2 regions of the Alkalihalobacterium alkalinitrilicum genome follow, and region 1 is predicted to be linked to the other one. Evidence: riboswitches for the same ligand, from Rfam matches in the RefSeq annotation. Region 1 holds a riboswitch; the other holds the start of a gene.

Region 1 (5,998 bases):
TCTAAAGGGGACAGACCCATCCCACCTATCTTAAAACGAGATCCATATAGTTTCCTGTTCCTCGAATGATCGGAAGTCCTTGGTTTACTATCTCCCTCCACACTTTTCGGTCTAACTCATAGGGACCTTGCTTTTGAAGGGCTTCGATTTCCTTTTGGTTAAGGTGAACATGGTAATATCGCTCCTTCTCTTTTACTACCAGCTCATAATTTAATAGCTTCATGACCATCACTTCATACGCGTCGTTCCATTCTTTCAGTTGGCGTTCTATAACATTGGCTACATGGAGGAGAAATTCTTCACTGCTATGATTTCGCACCATATATGCTCTAGCCATTCCGTTGATATTCATAAGGCACCACTCCCTATTCTTCAATTTTGTTGATTAAAGAGCTGTTTTAAGAATGGTATCAGCGAATTGCTCCCGCTTAATTCCTCTTAAAACCGCTCTTAATTTCTTATCATTTCGCAGGACCTCTTCTAGCAATTGAGCTGTGCCGTAACAAGCCTCTACATCGAGAATTTCCTCTTCTGTATGTTCGTTTCTGTAACCAGCAGACAAGTTGACACTCTCGATGCTGTGCTCTGCCCAAATTCTCGTATCACTGCTGCCACCTTTCGTTGTGGCCCAGCCGTTCAGTCCTTCTATCACAGCAATTTCTTCAAAAAAGGCCCCGTATTGTGGATGACAAAACGGAAAATAGCCCCCGCATGAAGTCACAATATCCCCAGTCCCACGGCGATCAACGACGATGGCCGCATCTGTGCCCCAAAGGAAATACTCATCAACCTCTCTTGCACCGACTAATCCACATTCTTCCTCCACCGTAAAGATGAACTTTACTTTTCCGCTAAAAGAAGAATGCTGACTGAGGTACTCTGCTGTATGAAGCAGCACCGCAATTCCGGCACGGTCATCGGCACCTAGTATTCCCTTACTGCTAGACCAAGTGTTTCCGTTTTTGACAATCTTTCGGCCTGGCTCGATTTCATACACGGTATCTAGATGGGCATTGAATAAAATGACGGGACCATGTCCACCTCTGTATATTTTTTCAGCTAATACATTTCCTGCTCGGTCGACCGATATGTGATCGACGTAAGGAGTGAGTTTTTCGATGACAAACTTCCTAACCCGTTCTTCATTACCACTTACTCCTGGAATGTTCAGTAACTGCTCCAGCAAGTGATAAAAGCGTTGCTGTTTGATAAATTCATAGCCTTGTTCTAACCAACTTTCTTCCACTAGACTCATATTTTCAGCAAGGTCTAAGAGTTCATGCTGCTTCAGGTGAAGGGAAAGATGATAGCTGTTTCGATGTTCTCGCCAATTCACGCTTTTACATCCAAAAGCAAGCAACAATTCTACTAGCTCTTCTATCTTTTTTTCCTTCGATATCATCACATGTGCGGCTCTTCGTCCGTGACCATCACAAGACCCTAAAGTCTCATACCCCAGTCGGTTCACCTGCCGTACGATCCCACTTATAAAAAGATCAAGCTCATGAATTTTCGGCTGTTCTTTACTAGAGTCAAACCATAGCCCTTCCCCTCTGCCTCGATAATCATAATCTACTGTTTCAAGCCATTGATCTTCTGAAATGATGGAACTTAAAATCGTGAGTACTCCTTTATTAAAATGATAACGAATGTTGGCCTTATCAAGACTTTGAAATAGAAATTGAAGATTGACCTCTGTTTCATTTTTACACGCAAACACATCTTTTTCCTTTTCAACCAGTACCCATCCACATCGTACGAATAATTGATTCCATGTTTTCATGTTATCATCTCCCTTTCGTTGATAGCTTTATTATCTCAGGAAGGTAATGACAGACCTGTCATTGATCTAAAACAAAGGTTTCATCACTACGATGCATGATCAAAAACGGGAAGAAGTGATTGTAAAAATAAGCCGTTTCATTGACGCCTGCTTTGTTTTCAATGACTGGAAAATCGATGTTTGCTTGTGTTAACTTCGCTCTTAACCGAATGACATTTTGCGTAAAAGTATTCGTAGGAATTTCCCCGTTATCATCCGATCTTGAAAACAAATCATACACATGATGCTTCGTGACAGGCTGCTCGTTACTACTGTTTATGAGAAAATAGCGAAGCAACTCGGCTTGATTTTTCGTTAAACGGCACTCTCTTTCATTAAAAATAAGCAAATGCTCACGACCAATAAAATCGAGAATGATCGTGTTTCTCGAAGCAAGCTTACTCTCGCATTGCTCCTTGCTGGCAAATTGACGTCCACTACTTGTGACCATTTGAAAGGCATGGCGCTCTAGATACTCGTCATTCCCCTTGATAAAATCAAAGAAAGGCGATAGCTCATAATTCGGTACTTCTACCATGTTCATATTGAGCTCTAGTGTATTTAAATCTTCCTGGGCCTTTGTTGCAATAAAAAGCCCACAGTTTGCCAAATACAAATGACAATTATAAAGCTGCTGATCCGTCATCTCGTACTTTGAGTTTTCTTTCTGTTGTTGATATTCAATAGCCGCTTGAAAATGCCGAAGCGCTGAAGCATAGCGTTTCATTTTATAATCAAGAAACCCTAATCGATAATAGACAATGGGCAGATTCCGTTCATATCGAACCGCTTTTTTCAAACAACTTTCAGCAGCTCTATCATCCTTCTGATAGACTGTCTTTAAATACGTTCCATATTTTACCAAGTGCGAAATCAGTCGCTTTTTAATCCCCTCTAAACTATAGGAATATTCACTTTTTCGATCGTCCGATATTTTTCTATACAAAGCCTCGTAAACTGAGATGAGCTTAGAAAACGTTCCATCCTGTTCCTCTGATTCCTTAGCCAATAAAAGCGCCTCTTCTAAATCGAGTAGCTCTTCAATCGAATGATTTCTTAATAACAACGTCTGACCCCTCCATCAATAAAAACCCCTTAGAGCACGGATGCCAAAAGGGGTTTAAATTCCGTTTTATCATCCAAAGCAATAGGCTTTGCTGGTAGTAGCACCTTGCTTCATACATTGGCAGGTTGCTGTGGTGTCTGTGAGCCAGTTCTCTCGACCACTCTTGATAACTATTCAATTAATACCATTATAATCCAATGTGCGGGTTGATACAATGCGGTATCTAGTTTTTTTAAGAGTCAACCTAGAAACCTTCTGCTAGCGAACTTTGCTTATCTATTTGTTGAAATTTTACTGTCTTCCATTAAGTATTTAAAAATTTTACACATACTGGATATGGGACAGCTATATCCGATTGTATTCGTGCTAAGGTTCCTGTAGTTGTGTTCCTTGCAAATAAAGTAAGATTGCAGGACTCTTGGTTTGAAACGACTAGGAATTTTTCGGTTGGATCTAATACAAAATCTCTTGGCCATGCACCTTCTGTTGGAGTAAAGTCAATTAATGTTAAGTGACCAGATTCATCAACGCTAAAGGAAGCGATACTATTATGTCCTCTATTACTGACATAAACAAATTTCCCATCAGATGAGACATGAATGGCACTCCCCTGGTTGTTTTCAGTAAAGTTTTCTGGAATAGTTAAGGTGTGTTGTACTTCTGTAAAACTTCCATTCTCCCTATCGTAGGCTAAAGTAATGACTTGTGAGCTTAACTCAGTCATAAGGTAAGCAAATTGACCATTGGGATGAAACTCCAGATGTCTAGGTCCACTTCCAGGCTGAAGCGATAGACTATTTACTTCATTTAACTTTTCATCATTCACTTCGTACGTGATAAGTTTATCAATACCTAGATCGATTACGACAATAAACTTTTCGTCAGGTGTAAATCCTGAGTAATGAACATGAGGTTTTTCTTGTCTATCTTTATTTGGCCCAGATCCTTCGTGTTTAACGGTGGATAGAGTAGATAAAATCTTCTCATTATTATTGTTGAATCCCATTAACTGTACAGTACCCTTATGGTAATTAGCATTGACCACATAATTATTTTGACTATCAACACTAACATGACATGGGTTAGGGCCTTCTTCGAGTTGACTGTCAAGAAGTTGAAGGTCACCAGATATATCGTCTATTGTATAAACAGCAATACCACCTGTCTCACCTTTCTTCGCAACGGAATAGAGATATTTATTCGTACGATCGATTGTTAAATACGTTGGATTTTCAATATAGGCAGCAACCTTTACATCTTGGATTTGCGGTACTTGCAAATCTAGAGTGAAGCTATAAATTCCTTTGCTATCTCCTTTTGTGTAAGTTCCTATATAACCTTTTATTTTTTCCATTCTAATACCTCCATGATCAAGCAGGTTTCCAATTCATTCTTCAAGAAGTACCTAGATGATTCTAAACGCTCTATTTCTTCATTCTCTACCTTCTAAATACATTATTAAATTCCTCTAAGTCCTCTACTTCTGAATTCTTTACTTTTAAAATTCACTGCTTCTGAATCCACTTCTAAATCCTCTACTTCTGAATGCTCAAATAACTTTTAGGTTTTTTTATTATAGACGATTATGAAGTCTTTCTTCTATAGCAAAGGCTACGCCATGATCGATGTTTGATTTCGTCGTCACGTCAGCTAATGCTTTAATTTCTTCAGATGCATTTCCCATTGCAACACCAAGGCCTGCCATTTTTAACATCGTCTCATCATTAAAATTATCACCTATTGCCATGACATCACGCATGTCAATTCCTAAATGTTGTGCAAAGTGGCGTAATGCGATTCCTTTTTGAGCTTCGATATCATTGAACTCCAGGTTTCCACTTGCTGAAGTGGTTATTACTAGTTTTTCAACAGATGTTAACGAAGCTCGTATCGACTCCAACTGACTATTTTGTTTAGAAAAAGCAAGCATTTTATATATTTCCACTTCTTCGTCATCAATAATCTCTTCAAAGTTATTGTTGACAATAATATTTTCATCCTTAAAACGCGCCTCTGCAAAATGGAGAACCGTTTCTTTATTGATAGAAGGGTTGGCTGTTTCAAAAATATTAAGAACGACTTGTAAATATCGTTCATAATTAGTCGAAAACCCTCCTTTATTCGTAAATATTTCCATATAAACATCTTCTTCTAAACAAGTAGAAAGAACCTGTTTTGCAGGCCGTTTATGTAAAAGTGATTTTTTCACTAGCTTTCCCTCTTCTGAAAAGATCGCTGCACCATTTGTGCAAATGACTGGACAAGTTATGCCCACATTCTGAAGCGGCTTTCGGGCATACTCGTACGATCTTCCTGATACAACAACAAATAGTATCCCTTGACTCTGTGCTTTTCTTATCGCTGCCGCATTTTCAGAACTTACTTCACCAACTTCATTTAAAAGTGTTCCGTCTAAATCGGATGCAATTAATTTCATAAGCTCCACCTCTCTTAGAAAACAAGAGAATAAGTTCATAACCTATTCTCATACATCGTTAAAATTCAATTAATCTAATTGTTCCCCATTCGAAGCAATCACTTCTTTGTACCAGTAAAAGCTCTTCTTTTTATAACGTTTGTTTGAACCTTTGCCTTCGCTGTCACGATCTACATAAATGTAGCCGTAGCGTTTCTTCAATTCAGCCGTCGAGGCACTGACTAAGTCAATCGGACCCCATGACGTATAGCCGATAATGTCACATCCATCTCCTATTGCTTTTTTCATTTCTTGGATGTGGGCTCGTAAATAGTCGATTCGGTAATCATCATTAATGGTCCCATCTTCTTCAAGTTTTTCAACGGCACCAAGTCCATTTTCGACAATAAATAATGGTTTTTCATAGCGATCATATAGTTGATTGCAGACAGTCCGTAAGCCCACTGGGTCAATTTGCCATCCCCATTCGGAAGCTTCTAAATAAGGGTTTTTCACACCTGCTAAAAGGTTTCCGGAAGTTTGCAGCTTAATATGCTCTGGGTCCGTACTAGCAACACAAGACATGTAGTAGCTAAAGCCGATGTAATCTACAGTTCCTTCGCGAAGAATTTGTTCATCCCCTGCTTCCATCTGGATGTTAATATTATTTTCAATAAAATAATTTTTAATATAA
Region 2 (5,998 bases), 3.5 Mb from region 1:
TTGCGCAGCTTCAATTGGTCTGAATTGAAGATTTTTGTAATTATCCTTTACATCTTTTTCGGACATGGTTAATGGGTCGACATCTTCACTAATTGTAATTAACCCTTCTCTCTCCAAAATCAATAATGCTCTTGCTAAATTCGTAGGGTCATTAGGAATTGCAATTTCTGCGCCTTCTTCAATGTTTTCAAGAGTGTCAAACTGCTTAGAGTAAATCCCCATTGGTGCAGTAGGGATAGCGATAACATCTGATAACTCTAAATTATTCCCTTCAGCAAACGAATTCATGTAAATGATATGTTGGAATACGTTCGCATCAATCGAACCATTTCCAAGGGCCAAGTTAGGTTGTACATAATCACTAAATTCTCTTACTTCAATCGTGTAACCTTGTTCTTCTAAAATCGGTTTGATCGCTTTTGTCACCATATCACTGTAAGGACCAGCTGTTGCTCCAATCGTTAGCTTTCCTTTATCCTCAGCTTGCTCTGTTCCTCCATTAGTAGATTCAGCGCTTGCATCTTCAGAATTACTTGAACATGCAGCTAAAAGACCTACTGCTACAATGGCAAAAATGAATAATTTTAATTTGTTCATTTGGTTCTTCCTCTCTAGTTGTTTATTATTTTATTTAAACTTTAGCTACTGCTAATCGTTAAATACTTATTTAATGTTTATCGTTTATCTACTCGTTTCGCGATGAAATCACCCGTATATTGGATAAATTGTACAAGACAAATCAGAATAATAATGGTCGTAAACATTACATTATTGTCATAACGATAATACCCAAAGCGGACAGCTAAATCACCAATTCCACCACCGCCAATAATCCCTGCCATGGCTGAGTAACCAATTAGGCTGATCGTTGTGATCGTTAATCCTTGAATGATTCCCGATTTCGACTCAGGTAATAGCACATCTTTTATAATCATCCAAGGGGTTGCTCCACAAGCAATCGCGGCTTCGATGACCCCTTTATCAATTTTCCTGACCGCCGCCTCTACTATTCTCGCAAAAAACGGTATAGCGGCTACAGATAAGGAAACCGATGCTGCTGTTGGTCCAATCGTCGTTCCTGTGATCAACTGCGTTAAAGGTAACAAAGCGACAAGTAAGATGATAAATGGAACCGACCTAATTAAGTTAACAACTACTCCAAGGATCGATTTCAAAATTTTGTTTTCTAAAAATAAATCACGATCCGTAACGAATAATAAAATGCCGAGCGGAAGACCAACAATAACGGCAATCGATAATGAAATCGAAACCATATAAAGTGTTTCTAGAAATGCTTTATTTAACTCCGGCAACAACGCGATCACTGCTTCTACCATATTGAATCACCTCCACTCCTTGTGTACGTTCAACTAAATAATTAATGGCATTCTCGACTTCGCTTTCGTTTCCATTTAGCTCCATAATAAAAATGCCAAGTGGAGTTTCTTTTATATATTCGATCTTACCATGCAAGATATTGCCCTTAACTGCAAATCTTTGCAGCACATCTGATACAATCGACTCTCCAGCGATCGCTCCATGAAATTGGATCTTAATGATCGTTCCATTACAGCTATTAGTTAAAGCTTCTGGAAGGTTAAATTGTAAAACACTTTGAATAAAATCTTTTGTCAGTTCTTCTTTAGGATGAGCAAACGTATTGTAAACGGAACCTTCTTCAATGACTTGTCCATTTTGCATAACGGCCATTCGATCACAAATTTCTTTTACAACTTCCATTTCATGTGTAATTAATACGATCGTCAAATCTAGTTCTTGATTAATCTTTTTTAAGAGATTAAGAATGGACTTGGTTGTTTTCGGATCAAGCGCTGATGTAGCTTCATCACATAAAAGAACTTTAGGTTCATTCGCTAGAGCACGCGCAATTCCAACCCTTTGCTTTTGCCCTCCACTTAATTGAGAAGGGTATTGGTCCTTCTTATCAGCAAGACCAACCATCTCTAACAGCCCATTGACTCGTGTTTCGGTTTCGCTTTTTGACTTATTAGCCGCCTTGAGCGCAAATGCGACATTTTCAAACACGGTTTTTGAGCTAACAAGGTGAAAATGCTGAAAGATCATCCCAATCTTTTGTCTTGCTTCTCTTAACTCTTTTTTATTAAGTTCAACAAGGTTTACATCATCGACTTTTATTTCACCTGAAGTCGGTCTTTCCATTAAGTTCAAACAACGTAACAATGAGCTTTTCCCAGCCCCACTATACCCCACAATTCCAAAGATCTCACCTTTTTCAATTGTTAGGGAGACCTGGTCAACGCCAATGACCGTTCCTTTTTTTGTTTTATATTCTTTAACTAAATTGTTTATTTCGATCATAGAAGCACCTTCTTTCCTAATTCCATATTTACACATCTGATAACTTGGTTTTTTTACGATGTATGCCTGGAGTGGCTCTCATTTTGATATGAAAGTCTTTCGTTAATGTTCCTAATATCCACTAACAATTCATCCCGACACCCATCAGTGTTTTAACGCTTTAATAAACTACCAAAAAATGAATAAAAAAAAGCTTCTCTCCTACATAGAAAGAAACAGCACGAACATATCGTAGCCTTATCTTCCAGAATGAAAGTATTCTGTAGGAGTTAGCACCATGCCAAAATGGCGGTTGCCGGACGTCATTGGGCCTATTCCCTCAGTCTCTCTTGATAAGATTTAATTTTTAGAAATTTAAGAATGAATTCATCATAAATAAAAAACATAATAATGTCAATGTTATTTTTTTGATATAATAAATTATACGAATAGTCAGAAAATATACACATGTGTAAAACCAACACATTTCAGGGTGAAAAATGGTGAAGAAAATGAAGAGGAGGAAAAAGACAACGGAAGTTCTTCAAACGTTATGTGGGCAACGCAAAAAAGAGCAGCACGCCGTGTACCGCTCTATCCCACACCACAAACTTTTGAACATCGACCTGCTTGTACAAATGACTTCATGGATTAGAACTAAGATTATTCTTCTTTTGGTAAAAAAGCTGATACTGGTCCTAGTTCTGACTCAAGATAATGACGAACCGCTTCTGGAAATGCTTCAATAGCAGATAAGTTTTCTATTAAAACGTTAACTAAAATAGGATGATCTACGGTTACGTATGCTTGTACTAGTTGTTTTCGCAAACGAATCACATTTCTTAGCTGTTCTGCAATTCTCGGTACAACTACTTTTTCGTCCTCTAGAATATCTATAATATCTTCGTAACTGCCTGGATCTCGCATAATAAAGCCGTCAATCATTGCATTTCCCACATCAATGATGGACTCAATCAAATTATGACCAATTCTTTCTAACGCCAATTTTTCAATAACGCTTTCCCACGTTGTTTGATTTCGATACAAATTTAATAATTCCTCAATATGACTAAGCGTAGTTTCAATTTTTTCACGATCTACAAAATACATTTTATATCACCCGACGTTCTTTTTTTTAGGCTGTTAGTATCAGTTATCACTATACATCTTTACGCAAAGCTTGAAGTAACAACTGATGCTTTTCTAATAAATAGTATAACATATTTCCGTAAAAACCTACGTATTTCAATAATTTTTCACTTTATTTGTTCATACTGTTTCCTTATTAATGATGATTTTGTTATGATTAAACATGATTGAACATATAGAGCTACGAACTGGAGGAGAATACATTGGATCGTGAACTAGCATTAGAGATCGTCCGAGTTACAGAAGCAGCTGCTCTTGCATCAGCACAATGGCTTGGCCGTGGAAAAAAGAATGAAGCAGATGATGCGGCCACAACAGCAATGCGTGCGATGTTTGATTCAGTCAATTGCAATGGGGAAGTTGTTATTGGTGAAGGTGAATTAGATGAAGCGCCAATGCTTTATATAGGTGAAAAAGTGGGAAGTGGTAACGGACCTGAAGTCGATATTGCCGTCGATCCTTTGGAAGGAACAAACATTGTCGCCAAAGGTCATCCAAATGCAATGGCGGTTATTGCCGTCGCTGATAAAGGAACACTTCTTCATGCCCCAGATATGTATATGGAAAAAATAGCCGTCGGTCCAAAAGCTGCAGGGCTCGTCCGACTTGATGACCCCATTGAAAAAACGATTGATATTATTGCAAAAATGACGAATAAGCGTATACACGATGTAACCGTCATCATTCAAGAACGTGAACGTCATGTAGAATTAATCGAAAGAGTTCGTCAAAAAGGTGCACGGGTAAAATTATTCGGTGATGGTGATGTGGGAGCTTCTATCGCGACAGCATTACCTCATACAGGGATCGATTTATTTGTTGGTATTGGTGGTGCGCCAGAGGGTGTCATTTCAGCTGCTGCGATAAAAGCACTCGGCGGCGACATGCTAGCACGTCTTAAGCCACAAGACGACGAAGAATTTGACCGTTGTAAGAAGATGGGGCTAGAAGACCCACATCAGATTTTGACGCTCGATGATCTCGTTCGTGGTGATGATGCCATTTTTGCAGCAACAGGTGTATCCTCTGGCGAATTACTACAAGGTGTCCGCTTTTTAGGTGGCGACTTAGTTGAAACCGATTCCATTGTGATGCGTGCAAAAACAAAAACGGTACGATATATTAAAGCACACCATCATTTGGAATATAAACCACATTTACAAATGCATAATTCATAGAGGTGATAAAATGTCTGAACGCTTTTTTTTGTACGATGAAGAAGAAACAACAAAAGCCCGCTACGTAAGTTTTATGGGAGAAAACCAACGCTTTGATCTAGCAATAATTAAAACAACAAAGCATTATGGAAAACAGCTTGTCCTCGATATACAATCGAATCGTTTTGCGATTATTGGACAAGATGATTTAGAAGAACCAGGCTATTTAGAGCATGTATACAAGCTTAATGATGAAGACGCGGAAGAGCTACGATCTTTCTTACAAGAAATGATGTAAAAGAGTTTTCAAAAAGGTAAGGCTAAAACGGCTGGACAGAAGTTTCGTTACTTGTGACAAATAGGATGATTTACCGATAAATTGAGACTAAACTGTTTTAAGCTTTTGCTTAGAGGCTAAAAACCACCATCATCGGGCAAGTTAACCGATAGGAGGTGGTTTTTTTATGGATGAACAACACCCACAGCGGAAAGATAAAGAACAACCAACCGAAGCATCATATACAGACTTTTCAAATGTCGAGACGCTACGTAATTTTGTTTTCCCAGAAGATTTACCTGATGGCCCCTATGGGTCTCCCTCAGATTATCCATTGGGAAAAAGTACGCCTTGGCATGAGGGGCAGAGATCGTACAGCAATTTCAACTATGAGTTTAAATCTTTACACCAAAATTTACCTCGGCAATTTCCAGGAGCGCATCCGCCACATGATGATCCTGATAAAAATGAAGAGCCACCGTATACGACTAAATAAAATCAACAAAACAGTGAGGGTTAACACTTCCCTCACTGTTTACAATTGGTGTTATCGATTGTTTAAATAACAATACTTAATCTAACCTTCAGCTAGAATCATGTTCTTTATGTACTTACTTCATACTTAAGAACTCTTCCGCCCTTCCTTTACTCTTTTCAAAACAAAATAAGGACAACCGAAGTTACAGTACTCATATAAATACTCAGAAAGTGTACTGATTTTATTATCATAATTTGACTTTTTATTGTTATCTTCAAAGAAACCTCTTAATCGGAGCTGACTATAACCCCAATCTCCTACAATATAGTCATATTTATTTAAAACGTCACTATAACGTCCCATAAATTCTTCTTCATTCCAAGCCTCTCGAACATCTTCTATCACTTCAAAACTCACGCCTTGTACCCGAATCATAAAGATTTCACCTCTTTTACTTCATTCATCATCTTATTTTACCATAAAGTGAAACTTCATACAGCGTTTTGTGCTGTGTGTTAGTTGAACCAATCGGGTTGTTACTCGCACTTGACTCTAATTAGTTTGTTAAAGAGTCTTAGTGCTAGTTAAACGGGGTAAAGTGAAACTTCATACAGCGTT

Evidence for each region. A riboswitch is a leader RNA that binds a small molecule or an ion and turns the genes downstream of it on or off. The one in region 1 is predicted to bind S-adenosylmethionine.
Region 2: it holds a riboswitch for S-adenosylmethionine, as region 1 does, so the genes downstream of both, BK574_RS21085 (methionine ABC transporter ATP-binding protein) here and BK574_RS04180 (hypothetical protein) in region 1, are expected to answer to the same signal.

Annotation. Positions count from the first base shown of each region.
Region 1 covers NZ_KV917368.1:860,993-866,990, reverse strand. Annotated here, with positions in the region: gene BK574_RS04190 (hypothetical protein) at 26-352, opposite strand; gene BK574_RS04185 (M20/M25/M40 family metallo-hydrolase) at 386-1,783, opposite strand; gene BK574_RS04180 (hypothetical protein) at 1,842-2,888, opposite strand; SAM riboswitch class I at 2,952-3,061, opposite strand; gene BK574_RS04175 (lactonase family protein) at 3,193-4,242, opposite strand; gene BK574_RS04170 (Cof-type HAD-IIB family hydrolase) at 4,462-5,325, opposite strand; partial or broken gene BK574_RS04165 (glycoside hydrolase family 1 protein) at 5,395-5,998, opposite strand, start outside.
Region 2 covers NZ_KV917368.1:4,351,753-4,357,750, reverse strand. Annotated here, with positions in the region: gene BK574_RS21095 (MetQ/NlpA family ABC transporter substrate-binding protein) at 1-597, opposite strand, end outside; gene BK574_RS21090 (methionine ABC transporter permease) at 675-1,337, opposite strand; gene BK574_RS21085 (methionine ABC transporter ATP-binding protein) at 1,297-2,340, opposite strand; SAM riboswitch class I at 2,575-2,679, opposite strand; gene BK574_RS27675 (hypothetical protein) at 2,813-2,974, shown strand; gene BK574_RS21080 (DUF86 domain-containing protein) at 2,983-3,429, opposite strand; gene glpX (class II fructose-bisphosphatase) at 3,672-4,646, shown strand; gene BK574_RS21070 (DUF3055 domain-containing protein) at 4,657-4,923, shown strand; gene BK574_RS21065 (cytosolic protein) at 5,090-5,398, shown strand; gene BK574_RS21060 (YutD family protein) at 5,525-5,815, opposite strand.